DNA from 3 places in the Desulfitobacterium hafniense DCB-2 genome. Region 2 is predicted to be linked to each of the others. Evidence: riboswitches for the same ligand, from Rfam matches in the RefSeq annotation. Region 2 holds a riboswitch; each other region holds the start of a gene.
The links. A riboswitch is a leader RNA that binds a small molecule or an ion and turns the genes downstream of it on or off. The one in region 2 is predicted to bind cyclic di-AMP.
Positions count from the first base shown of each region.

Region 1 (4,276 bases), 470 kb from region 2:
CCCGGGATAATTTCATTTTCCCTTATTACGAGGAACCGGAAGAAGCTTTTGTCTCTTTTCTGGCTCAGTTCTACACAGAGAGTTCTGCTCTTCCTCAAGAAATCCTCCTCCCTCCCCTGGATATCAGTGTGTTAACAAAGCTCTTCCCCATGGTCGTGCCGCAAAAAGGTCAAAAGCGGGATCTGGTGCAAATGGCCATGGAAAATGCTCAAACCACTTTACACGAACAGATTTCCATCGAAATACGGAACTTGACGGAATGCACCCAAGCTTTGGCGGAAATCGGCAACGCCTTAGGCATCCCTTCCCTCCGTACCATCGAGTCCTTTGATATTTCCAATATTGCCGGTACCCATAGTGTAGCAGGAATGATTCAGTTTCTTGATGGCAAACCTAATCGTAGTCAGTATCGCAAATTCAAGATTCAACCCATGCCGAATATGGATGATACGGCCTCCATGCACCAGGTGATTGAGCGCCGTTATGCCCGACTCCAGCAAGAAAACCTGCCGCTCCCGGATCTGATCCTGGTGGATGGAGGCAAGGGACAGATCCATGCCGCCCTGGCTGCTCTCCACAGCTTAAACGCTGCGATTCCTGTTGCCGGCATGGTCAAAAACGACAAGCACCAGACTTCGGCGTTAATCGACGCTATGGACCGCATTCACTCCTTGGATCGCCGTTCCGCCGGTTTTCGCTTGCTGGAACGGATTCAAAACGAGGTCCATCGCTTCGCTATTACCTTTCATAGACAGCAAAGGGCTAAAAGCATGACCCTTTCTGAATTGGACGGCATAGCAGGGGTCGGTCCCAAGCGCAGACAACAGCTCCTTAAGTTTTTTAAATCCATAGATAGTATCCGCCAGGCCACCCTTGAGGAACTGCAGCAATCCGGCCTTCCTGCCCCGGCAGCTGCGGCGGTCTATCAACATTTCAACTCTCATAAGGAGGAAAACCATGATTCTTAATTACCGTGTTGAACTCTGCCGCCAATGCTATTATAAGCGGATGAAACAATGTGCCAAGACGGACCTCTATATCCACAACCGGACATTGGCGGAGCTCGGCGGGGAATGCAAGAGCTATCTGCCGGTGCCCTGGCTGCCTTATTGACGATTAAAGCCAAATTACCAACCGGTTGGTAATTTGCTTCCGATCCGAAAAGATGGTCATAGCCTAATTTAGCAGACGGAAACAGAGCTGGGAGAGCTAAAAAGGAGTATCACTCACTGCTTTAAAAAAGCAATGAGGCGATACTCCTTCAGTATATTCCCCATTATGTTCCTTTGTCCCTATTGACAAGCCTATGAATTAGAAAACTCTCCTGGCTCCAAGGTAACGACCAGCATAATAACTGTCCGATAAGCCGGTGATCTTAATACCGCTTCTGGCGGCATGAATAAAGTTCTCTTCTCCTATATAGATTCCCACGTGGGACGCTCCGCTATCGTAAGTGGCGAAGAAGACCAAATCACCGATCTGAAGCTCGTCTTTGCTGACTGCTGTTCCTATTCCATATTGAGCATATGAGGTTCGGGGCAAGTCAATTCCTGAACCTTTAAATACATATTGAGTAAAACCGGAGCAATCAAAGCCATTCGTAGTCGTCCCGCCAAACACATAGGGGGTACCGATCAGCTTTTGGGCATTGTCGCTGATTTCTTCGACTTTGGAACTACCGCCACGGGAGATCTCCTGAACAGGAGCAGCCGCAGCTTGTCGCAAAGCCCGCTCTTGGGAAAGCTTTTCGATGTCCATCGCTGCCATCGTTTCTTCAGGGGTAGACACGATATCTTCCTGAGCCTCTTCTGTAAATTGCTGTGATTCCCTCTGACTATCCGTATCGGCAGCTACAGATACCGAAGCGTAAGCTAAGGCCATTGCTGCTGCTTCAGGTTGCCGGATCACATCCTTTTTTTCTGCTTGAACCTCAGGGGAGAGTACCGTATCGGCAACAGTTTGAGTTTGAGCCTGCTGAGTCTGAAATAATGAAGCGTTCCTTAAGAGAATAGATTCGGAGCTTGTCACAGGCACTGCGGCACTTCCAGGCCCATAGATGCCCGGGAGGCTGCTTACCAATAAGGTGCCGGATAACACCACACTGGCCACCCATCCCCTTTTAGAGGAAGAGTCCATGAATTTTCCACCTTTCGTCGCTTACGAGGTTAGTTGACGGATTCGGGCAAAAAGGTGCAAGCCCTACGCATGACTGCGATTCACCCCAAAAGATTATCCCCCGTTCCAGACACACGGTCCGGATTCAGCCCACATTTCTTATGCATTGTAGTATTCGCGAAAAATGCCTTTAATCCTTCACACAATTAATTATAAAAGTGATATATTTTGGAAATTTATTCTATTAATATCAGACTATTCACTCATTGGCTTTCTGTGCCTAAAGAAAGTAAGATAAAAGTAAAAACACCTCTCTCACGAGAGGTGCTGCTCTTTGAACCTTAGGACACCAACGAATAAATATTGCGCCATAGGTCAAGTAGGTTTTCCCACTGAGCTCCTGCAGTTTCCTGACAGGCGGTTTCCCTTTTCCCTCAGCCCAGAATGTCACCATTTCCAGCACTTGATCGCCACTAAGAACGCACTTTAATCCTCGTTGGTTTTCGCTCTAGAAGTTTTCCTTCACGCTCCGTGACGGTCTAGCCTCTTTTGCAGAAAAGAATTTCAGGCAAACTTAAGCTCATCGGCCAATGAACAGAAGTTCCTTCAGCCCTCCCAACTTCTCCACCTCAAGGCAGGCTACACTGCACTAAGTTCCTTCCTAATGCAGGTTCATACCCCAAGCCGTAACCAAAAGCAGCCACGAACTTAGGCCTCCACGGAAGAGGGTATCGCCCGCATGCCATTGCAGATCCCCCTCATCCTTAACTCCCAGCAGCAACCCTCGACTGGGCGTCGAAAGCCACCACCAGGAACTTCATCGGTATGCCCTTAGCGGATTCTTAGGCCCGCCTTCGACAGTCATTTTACGCACTAGAATAGCGCACCCTAGTTCAAAGAAGATTACATCGCTTATTGTACACCGAAACGAACAATTTTTAAAACGACCTTTGCCTATTCATATTCTCGATTGCCTTTGATAATGAATGAAAAAAAGCAACAAATTCAAAAAAGAGAGCTTTGCGCTCTCTTTTTGGCTTATTAAAACAATACCGGCAAAATCAATGGTGTTTATCAAACTGATTTGGCTTCAGATGCGGGTTTTCCGTCAGAAAAAATTTTTCGCAACATCACTTCGATACTTCCGGGCAAATCCCGTGCTGCTTGTTGAATCTGAACAGAACGCCAGTGGATTTCCTCCAATAAAACCTGAGTTCGCGGTGCGGAAATATAGGCTTGAGGCTGTTCTGGAGCAAACAAGCCTTTAGCTGCCATAAGTAAAATGAAGATGATTAAAATACGTCCCAACCAGCGCAATGGATATACTTCCTTTCCTCAAAAAAGATATATCCATAGTTTAACCAGCTTAGCCTTTTTTAAGCCTCATTTTTTCCAACTCAGACCAAAAATTCTCAGAATACAAAAAGAGCGGTTCAAAAAGCGCCCGTGCGGTCTGGGTGTGGATATGCTCATGGTAGTGACGAATCCTTTCACGGTAAAAGGATTCACAGGAATCCGGCCCAAAAAAAGGTTTTCCTTCTTTCCCCAACCAGACAAAAAGCCTGGCAATCCCCATAGGACCTACAAAATCCAATTTATCGGCATCATAAAGAATCTTTGCTTCCAACGTTTCCGGTTCATAGCCTTCCCGTGAGTGGGAAAGGACAGCTGCTTTAACAGCTTCAATAGTGTCTTCCGGGTATCCGCATTTATGCAGGATGCCACCGGCCAAGGCCGCACCGCTCTCAGCATGGGTTTTCGATAGGGTTCCGGAGCGGCCAATATCATGAAGAATAGCTGCCAGCTCCACAATCAATAGATCGGCACCCTCCTGTATCCCAATCTGCTTGCCCCATGCTCTGACCCGGAGAGCATGTTCCAGATCATGAGCCTGATCTTTACGGCCATAAATTCCCTGCACAGCGTTAATTACCTGGCTTAGAGGGTCTTGATTCGTTTCCGGCAAGGCAATCCCCCCGTTCGGAATTTGCGAACAAAATCTTTTCAAAATGATCGATACTGCTTTGGGAAAGGTTTTTACCATAGCGTACCGTAAGCATATTGGCCGGATGGGAACATATCTCCTCATCATCCGTCTCCCTTATGTGCAAACCTGCGCTTGACATAAGACGATCCATTACTTCACGGTACTCCCAAACCC
Region 1 is NC_011830.1:3,259,934-3,264,209, forward strand. Features, by position in the region: gene uvrC (excinuclease ABC subunit UvrC) at 1-968, shown strand, start outside; gene DHAF_RS26115 (hypothetical protein) at 958-1,113, shown strand; gene DHAF_RS15180 (C40 family peptidase) at 1,312-2,136, opposite strand; cyclic di-AMP (ydaO/yuaA leader) riboswitch at 2,140-2,276, opposite strand; gene DHAF_RS15185 (hypothetical protein) at 3,190-3,432, opposite strand; gene DHAF_RS15190 (HD domain-containing protein) at 3,482-4,081, opposite strand; gene DHAF_RS15195 (GNAT family N-acetyltransferase) at 4,041-4,276, opposite strand, start outside.
Region 1: linked by a shared signal. The riboswitch ahead of DHAF_RS15180 (C40 family peptidase) and the one ahead of DHAF_RS12850 (NlpC/P60 family protein) in region 2 are both predicted to bind cyclic di-AMP.

Region 2 (4,276 bases):
TTCAACCAAAAAGCGGAGAACAAAGCGGCCGACACGGGCTCTACGCTGGCGATCATACTGGCCTTTACCGGCCCGATATCACTAACCCCCTGTAAATACAGGGTAAAGGACACCACCGTTCCGATGACGATGATCGCCAGCATCCCCCAAAACACCTGCCAATCCAGGGAGACGGGAATTTGCCAGGGCCGGATAACCACAAGCAAAATCGACCCGCCCATCAACATACCACAGCCCGTAACGACGATGCTCCCCCATTTGTTAATAATTTTCCCTGGAATTATGGTGTACAGCATCAATCCCAAAGCGGCCATCAGGCCCCAGAAAAGGCCTTGGGTCGATATGACCAGGTTGCTGACATTGCCATGGGTGGCCAATAAAAAGGTGCCGGTTACAGCTAAAGCAATCGCCACCCCTTCTGTCTTCGTGGGCAGCCGCCTGTCCATTCCGCAAACGAAAATCATAATTAGTAAGGGTCCCAAGTACTGCAGCACCGTTGCCGTTCCCGCATTGCTGTGGGATATGGCCAACAGATAAGTATATTGACAGGCGATCAGCCCAAATATACTAAAAACAATGAGGGTCCGGCGGTCCCTTTTATTGCTGAGCAACCCGACCATTTGCTCCCTGTATTTAAATAAAACCAAACAAAATAAGAGCAATCCTGCCGTAAGCATCCGTACCACGGTAACCCAATGAGGGTCGATGCCCTTCACCGAAAAAAGATATTGTCCGCAGGCACCGGAAAACCCCCAGCTAATCCCGCCGATAAGTGTCAGTATCGTCCCTCTGACAGCTTTGGTCCTGATATTTTGAGCCTTTTCTTCACCCTTTACAACTATAAGTTCATTCATTATTCTCTTTCAAGTACTTGCTTTCAATCGGGTACTTGCCTTTGCCCTTCACTTTTTTGATAATACGGCTCAATTCTAAACTGCAGGTTTGAGCCCAAGTGCAGATTTATCACTGAAAGAGGTCTCGTTCAACCTATAAACTTCACAAAACACTGCCGGGAGCGGGGGCCATCAAATTCACAAAAATAAACCCCTTGCCAACGGCCTAAAAGCAGCCGGCCATCCTTAACGATGACGGTCTGAGAGCTCCCCATAAGGCTGGCCTTCAAATGGGCTGCCGAATTTCCTTCCCCATGCCTATCCTGAGCCATATCCCAAGGGCAGAGCTCATCCAGCCGCCTCAGAAGATCACGGCAAACATCGGGATCAGCATTCTCATTGATCGTGATTCCCGCTGTAGTGTGAGGACAATAAATAATCGCCACCCCATCCTTGAACTGGAAATTTTGCAAAAAACCTTCTATTAAAGAAGTAATATCAATCCATTGATTCCTTTTTTGAGTCTGTAGATTCAGGATATGGACCATGGCCTTCTCTCCCCCCTTCCCGTCTCACCACCCGGGTCATTTCCCGTTGATGTTTTTCGCAATAGATTTTCCAGGCGAATTTTTCAGGCCGGTTTAAACAATACCGGGCCATGCGCTCGTTGACAGCCTTTTGACAAATACTGCAGCGAATATCTCCATACTTGGGTCTGTACTGCATTCTTTCCCGGCGCTGACGGGCCGCATACTCATTGCGAAGGCCCAGATCGGTCAGATTGATTTTTTCGATCCTCTCCACGAGCTCAAGGATCTCCTCATCACTGAGCACCGCGGGCTGATTCTGGGCCAGCTGCATGATTGAAGCCGGCAGATCTATATCATAAAAGACCATACCCGAAAAGACTTTCAGGCTGCAACTCCGGTTAAAGGTCACATAGGAAAACACGGGAATAGTTTGATCAAGCCCCGCCAGCTCCTGCAGCATCTGAACCCGGACCTGGTTCTCCATGATCGGATTGGGAAAGGTCTTCACCCTCCAGGTAATCGCCTGATACCACTTGGATTCCGTTTCTTCCCCCACGATCAGTCCCGACAAATTATTGGCTTCTAAAAGAAAAATTCCATAAGGGGAGATCAGAACATGATCAATCTGGTGGAAGCGTCCCTTGGTTCCTAACAGGAGATTGCTCAGCCGGCGAAAGCATCTTGGTAAATGGGCAAGCCCCACTTCAAGCTTATATTCACCTATTTCATGTTTACGCTGTTTCTTGCTCCGCAGGGAGCCTCTTTCCTTTGCCGAGTTATAAGTATAATAATTGGTTCTATATTTCTTCCTTTGCCAAACCTCCTGAGCCGCTTCCGGTTCAGGAGATATTTTTTTTGTTGCTTTTTTTCGATTCCAAAAGAACAAAGCTATCCCCCTAGTCATCAATTGCTCCATTATTGGCTTACAGCATGCCACTATTTTACCATATTCCAAGGTGAATAACTAACTTCTGAATCCTTTCACCCCAAAATATGTAATGAATTTCCACGTATTTCATAAAGTATTAATGAAGGAACTTTAGAACTTGATGTCGAATCAGAATAAAAATACGTGCATTTATAATAAACGCCTAATCTGGGGTATCCTAGAGCGGGGGACTAAATTTCTGGGGTGAATCGCACCTCCTGTGCGTAGGGCTTACACTTTCGCCCGAATCCGTCAACTAACCCCGTAGGCTAAGAAAGGTGTCTGAGCATGCATTTTAAGGAAAGCTTGTCTCGATTCAAGGTTTCAGCGTCCGACCAAGTTCAAAAAATTGCAAAAAACGTTTCTTGGAAATCGCCTCGTGTTCTTGGCTCTTTAACAGTAACCCTTGTTCTGACCGGCAGCCTGGGATTTTATTTTCTAACGACGACCGCTGCGGCGGCGGTGATGATCAACGGCCAGCAAGTGGGCTATGTGGCAGATTCACAAAGCGGACAAACCCTTGTGGATACATTCCTCCAGGAAAAAGGGGAGCCCTATGGTGTCGTTGCCAAGACACGGGACCAGATCAACTACGAAAATGTCCGCATCAAAAACAGCGCCTATAAAGCTTCAGAAATCAAGGAAGAAAATTTAGCCAGCTCTTTGAATTATTATCTGGAAGGCTACAAAGTTCTGGCGAATGGAACACCCATAGCTTACTTACCCAGTAAAGAAGAGGCGGACAAATTACTTAAGCAATACGAAGAGTACTATTCCAAATCCAGTGATGAAAACAAAATTACTTCTGTCAGCTTTTTAGAAGACATAACTATTGAAAAGGTTTCCATTCAGCCCAGCCAAATGACTTCCCTGGAGCTGGCTTATGAACAGCTCATCGAAGGCCAGGTTACCACAAAAGAGTATACTGTAGAGGAAAAAGACTCCTGGTGGTTGATCGCCCGCAAAAATAATATGTTGACCGCCGAAGTTCTGGCGGGGAATCCCGGGGCAACTGAAGACACTGTGATCAAACCGGGAGATGTGCTCAAACTTGTCACTGTTGAACCTTATCTGACTGTCGTAAGCCAAGGTACATATTCCGGTCAGGAGATCATTCCTTATGACGTAGTCACTAAAACTGATTATAAACTTAACCCAGGCCAAACCAAAGTTGTCACCAAAGGCAGTAACGGTTCCAAAATCGTAACCTATTCTTATGAGCAGAGAAACGGTGTCGAGGTAGCCAAAAAAGTTCTCGATGAGAAGATCGTCGAGAAACCCGTTGATGAAGTCGTTGCTAAAGGTCCCAGCAAGCAAACAGTCAATGTAGCCTCTGCCACCTCCCGGGGCAGTGCCAATGGTTCTTCCCTTGTCGAGCGGGCTCTCAGCTTTCAAGGTACAAAATATGTTTTCGGAGGTACCAGTACCAGCGGTTTTGATTGCTCCGGCTTTACCAAGTACATCTATTCCGGGTCCGGGATCTCCCTTCCCCGAACATCCTTTGACCAATTCAATTCAGGCTCATCTGTGAGCAAAGATAATTTACAAGCGGGAGACTTGGTCTTCTTCAGCACCTATGCTTCCGGAGCCTCTCATGTAGGTATCTACATCGGTAACGGCAAGTTTGTTCATGCTGCCAATCCCGGAAGTGGGGTTAAGGTTTCCGGAGTAAGCGACAGCTTCTATGGCCCCCGCTATTTGGGAGCACGCCGCTACTAGTTGCCTAACCATTTAAATTGCTAAAAGCCAGGAGCTGTTCCGCTAGGACAAGCTCCTGGCTTAATTATTTGGGCTCCCAGGCCCTTCAGGCAGCCCCACAGAAGAAAAAACATCTCTAGTGAGGCTTTTTAGTAAAATAGAATATTCCGCCCACGGCCATAACCACTATAAAAAGGATTAGATAGTAGAGAACCGCCCAGCGGTGAGCATAAATAGCGGCAATGACCATAAAGATGCAGGCAAAGATGGCCAGGGTGGGCATAATA
Region 2 is NC_011830.1:2,792,145-2,796,420, reverse strand. Features, by position in the region: gene DHAF_RS12865 (DMT family transporter) at 1-854, opposite strand, end outside; gene DHAF_RS12860 (secondary thiamine-phosphate synthase enzyme YjbQ) at 983-1,381, opposite strand; gene DHAF_RS12855 (nuclease-related domain-containing protein) at 1,332-2,249, opposite strand; cyclic di-AMP (ydaO/yuaA leader) riboswitch at 2,442-2,577, shown strand; gene DHAF_RS12850 (NlpC/P60 family protein) at 2,580-4,010, shown strand; gene DHAF_RS12845 (APC family permease) at 4,126-4,276, opposite strand, start outside.

Region 3 (4,276 bases), 2.0 Mb from region 2:
TTGGTACCGGTGAAACGCTCCCATTCCGTATGTGCTCAGGGGGGAATCAACGGAGCGGTCAACACAAAAGGTGAAGGGGATTCACCTTGGGAGCATTTCGATGATTCGGTCTATGGAGGGGACTTTCTGGCCAACCAGCCCCCTGTGAAGGCCATGTGTGATGCCGCGCCGGGTGTTATCCATCTTATGGATCGTATGGGAGTTATGTTTAACCGGACAGCGGAAGGGTTTTTGGATTTCCGGCGTTTCGGCGGGACCAAGCATCACCGTACAGCCTTTGCCGGAGCCACCACAGGTCAGCAGCTTCTCTATGCCCTGGATGAGCAGGTCCGCCGTTTTGAAGCGGCCGGGTTAGTCAGGAAATACGAAGGCTGGGAGATGCTCTCTGCTGTTATTGATGAAGGGGTCTGCAAGGGAATTGTCGCCCAAAACCTCTATAATATGGAGATCCAAAGCTTTCCCGCCGCTGCTGTCATCGTGGCCGCCGGGGGATGCGGCATGATCTTCGGCAAGAGCACCAATTCCACCATTAACACAGGCTCCGTGGCCTCGGCTCTCTACCAGCAAGGGGTCAAATACGCCAACGGTGAGTTTATCCAGATTCATCCTACGGCCATTCCGGGGGAGGATAAGCTGCGGCTTATGTCCGAGTCGGCCCGTGGCGAAGGCGGACGGGTCTGGACCTATAAAGAGGGTAAACCCTGGTATTTTCTGGAGGAGATGTATCCGGCCTACGGGAACCTGGTCCCCCGGGATATTGCCACCCGGGCCATCTACCATGTGGTCTTTGATTTGGGTCTGGGTGTCAACGGTGAGAACATGGTTTATCTGGATCTTTCCCATAAAGATTCCCATGAACTTCAGATCAAATTAGGAGGAATTCTTGAGATCTATGAGAAATTCGTGGGGGATGATCCCAAGAAGGTTCCCATGCGGATTTTCCCCGCAGTTCACTATTCCATGGGCGGAATGTGGGTGGATTATGATCAAATGACCAATATCCCCGGTCTGTTTGCTGCCGGGGAATGTGAATATCAATACCATGGGGCCAATCGCTTAGGGGCCAATTCCCTGCTCTCAGCTATTTATGGCGGTATGATCGCCGGCCCTAAGTCCCTGGAGTACATCAAGAAAAATAAATCGGAAACCTCCAGCGGGGAGGAAGAAGTCTTTGTTCGTGAACGAAGGGCCCAGGAGGAGCTCTGGAACAGGATTCTCACCATGAAGGGTGAGGAGAATCCCTACCATATTTATAAAGAGCTGGGTGATGTCATGACCCAAAATGTCACTGTCATCCGCTATAATGACAAACTGGCCGGAACGGACCAGAAGATCCAGGAGCTTATGCAGCGTTGGCAGAAGATCCAGCTCATTGATGATGTCCAGTGGAGCAACCAGACGGCACTCTTTATCCGGCAGCTTTGGAATATGCTGGAGCTGGCCCGCGTCATTACCTTGGGGGCCCTTAACCGCAATGAAAGCCGGGGGGCCCATTATAAGCCCGACTATCCGGAGCGGGATGATGCGAACTGGCTGAAGACCACCATCGCCACCTACACACCCGAGGGCCCGCAGTTCAGCTATGAAGCGGTGGATGTATCACTGATCACGCCCAGACCGCGGCGCTATGATGTAGAGAAATAGGGGGGATCATCATGTCAGGGCAAAAAAGTGTCCGTTTAAAAATCCGTCGCCAAAATGCCCCGGACCAACCTGCTTTTTGGGAAGAGTTCGCGGTGGATTATAGTCCCAAGATGAATATTATTTCCTGCTTGATGGAGATTCAAAAAAATCCTGTCAATGTCCAAGGCAAAAAGACCAATCCCGTGGTTTGGGAATGCAACTGTCTTGAAGAGGTCTGTGGTGCCTGCACCATGAATATCAACGGTCAAGCCAGGCAGGCCTGCTCAGCCTTAGTGGATCAATTGGAGCAGCCTATTGTCCTGGAGCCTCTCCGGAAATTCCCCATCCTCCGGGATCTTATGGTGGATCGAACCATTATGTTCGAGAATTTAAAGAGGGTTCATGCCTGGATCGACATTGACGGAACCTACGATCTGGGTCCCGGACCCCGTATGGCTGAAGTGGATCGAGTATGGGCCTATGAGCTTTCCAAGTGCATGACCTGTGGGTGCTGCATGGAATCCTGCCCCCAAGTCAATTCCCGTTCCCGGTTCATTGGACCGGCCGCCGTTTCCCAGGCCCGTCTCTTTAACACCCACCCTTCAGGAGCTATGCATAAGCATATTCGTCTATCCGCCCTCATGGGTGATGGAGGGATCACCGACTGCGGCAACGCCCAAAACTGCGTGCGGGCCTGTCCCAAGGAGATTCCTCTGACCACCAGTCTTGCCGATATGAACAGAGAGGTCAATAAATTCGCCTTGAAGCGATGGCTGAATACTTAAAAAGTCAAGATGCAAGAAAATTTTTTATTGCAATCTGACAACTTAGATGTTAACATAAAGTTGTAACAACTTATAACAAAATAAGAGTTGTCAGATTGCAAGCTGTTTGCAGTCAAGGCTGAATTTCCCAAAAAGGAAAACGGGGGAACCATATTGGGGGTGAATCATTGTTAAGGAGAGCAAACTCCTTAAAATGACGGAAAGGTATCATTCCGAACCCGGCAGCTAACCTCGTAAGCGTGTGAACCGTTTTAGTGTTTTTATGCTAAATCAATAGCCAATGTTATGCGCTGCTTCTTCTTGGGCCTGTTCAGGCCCTTTTTCTATGCCTTTTTGCGGATTTCAGTGGAGAAAAAAGGAGGACGTTTGAATGAAAAAGTTACCACTGCTCAAGACTCTGCTGGTGGGGGTGCTGGCCTTTAGTGTTTTTGCCTTGGGAGGCTGCGGCACCACCGAGACCAAAGGTGGAGACGGGATGAGTACATTAGAGAAGGCCAAGGAAAAAGGTTCCGTCACCGTTGGTTTTGCTAATGAGAAGCCCTATGCTTACAAAACTGCCGATGGAAAGCTCACTGGTGAAGCTGTAGAAATCGCCCGGGCCGTCCTAAAAGAGCTGGGAATCAATGACATGCAGGGGGAGCTTACGGAGTTTGCCTCTTTAATACCCGGCCTCCAGGCCAAACGTTTTGACATGGTTACCGCCGGAATGTTTATCACTCCTGAACGGGCCGAACAGGTGTCCTTCGCCAATCCCGAATACAGCATTGGGGAAGCCATTGCCGTCAAGAAGGGCAATCCTCTCGACCTGCATAGCTATGAAGATATCGCCAAGCATGGGACGGCTAAAGTCGCTGTACCCGGAGGAGCCATTGAGTATGACTACCTTGTGGCCAGCGGTGTCCCTAAAGACAGAATCGTGACTGTTCCGGATATGCCGGCGGCTTTGGCAGCTTTGCAAGCCGGGCGGACAGATGTGATTACCGCTACCGGTCCTTCGATTCAGGCTACTTTGGATACTGCTAATGACCCCAATCTGGAGCGGGTCATGGATTTCACTCAGCCGGTGATTGACGGCGAAAGTGTCAGAGGTTATGGAGCAACTGCCTTCCGTCATGAAGACAGTGATTTCCGGGAAGCTTTCAATGCTGAATTGCAGAAGCTGAAAGAATCCGGTGAGCTGCTGAAGATCCTCGAATCCTTTGGTTTTACAGAGCAGGAGCTTCCGGGAGACACGACTGTGGAAGACATTATTAAGTAGGAAGTGAGGACCTTGGCTATTTTAGACCTCTTACCGGCCTTGTTAAAAGGGCTGGAAATAACTCTCATCATCACGCTTTTGGCCACTCTTCTCGCTTTGGTGCTGGCTTTCCTGGCTGGGTTCGGGCGCTTGTCCAAATATCCGCCGCTCCGCTTTCTGGCGGCGGTTTATGTCGAAGCCTTCCGGGGAACTTCTCTGCTTGTTCAGCTCTTCTGGATCTATTTTGCCCTGCCTATTTTAGGTATCAGCTTGCCTCCCTTGACAGCCGGTGTCTTGACCCTAGGCCTGAACTGCGGGGCCTATGGTTCCGAGGTGGTGCGCAGTGCCATCCTGGCTGTGCCCAAAGGGCAGACGGAGGCGGGGATTGCCTTGAATTTCAGCCCCTGGCAGCGTATGCGGCGCATTATCCTGCCCCAGGCTTTTGTCATGATGCTGCCGGGGTTTGGCAATCTTCAGATTGAGCTGCTGAAAAGCACCTCCCTGGTCTCCCTAATCACTTTAGCCGACTTGACCTATCAGGCATCCGTGCTCAATGCTTCCACTATGGAGACGACTTTAATTTACAGCTTGCTGCTTGTGATCTACTTCCTGATTGCCTGGCCTTTAACAC
Region 3 is NC_011830.1:829,430-833,705, forward strand. Features, by position in the region: gene sdhA (succinate dehydrogenase flavoprotein subunit) at 1-1,644, shown strand, start outside; gene sdhB (succinate dehydrogenase iron-sulfur subunit) at 1,656-2,408, shown strand; cyclic di-AMP (ydaO/yuaA leader) riboswitch at 2,515-2,662, shown strand; gene ehuB (ectoine/hydroxyectoine ABC transporter substrate-binding protein EhuB) at 2,779-3,666, shown strand; gene ehuC (ectoine/hydroxyectoine ABC transporter permease subunit EhuC) at 3,670-4,276, shown strand, end outside.
Region 3: linked by a shared signal. The riboswitch ahead of ehuB (ectoine/hydroxyectoine ABC transporter substrate-binding protein EhuB) and the one ahead of DHAF_RS12850 (NlpC/P60 family protein) in region 2 are both predicted to bind cyclic di-AMP.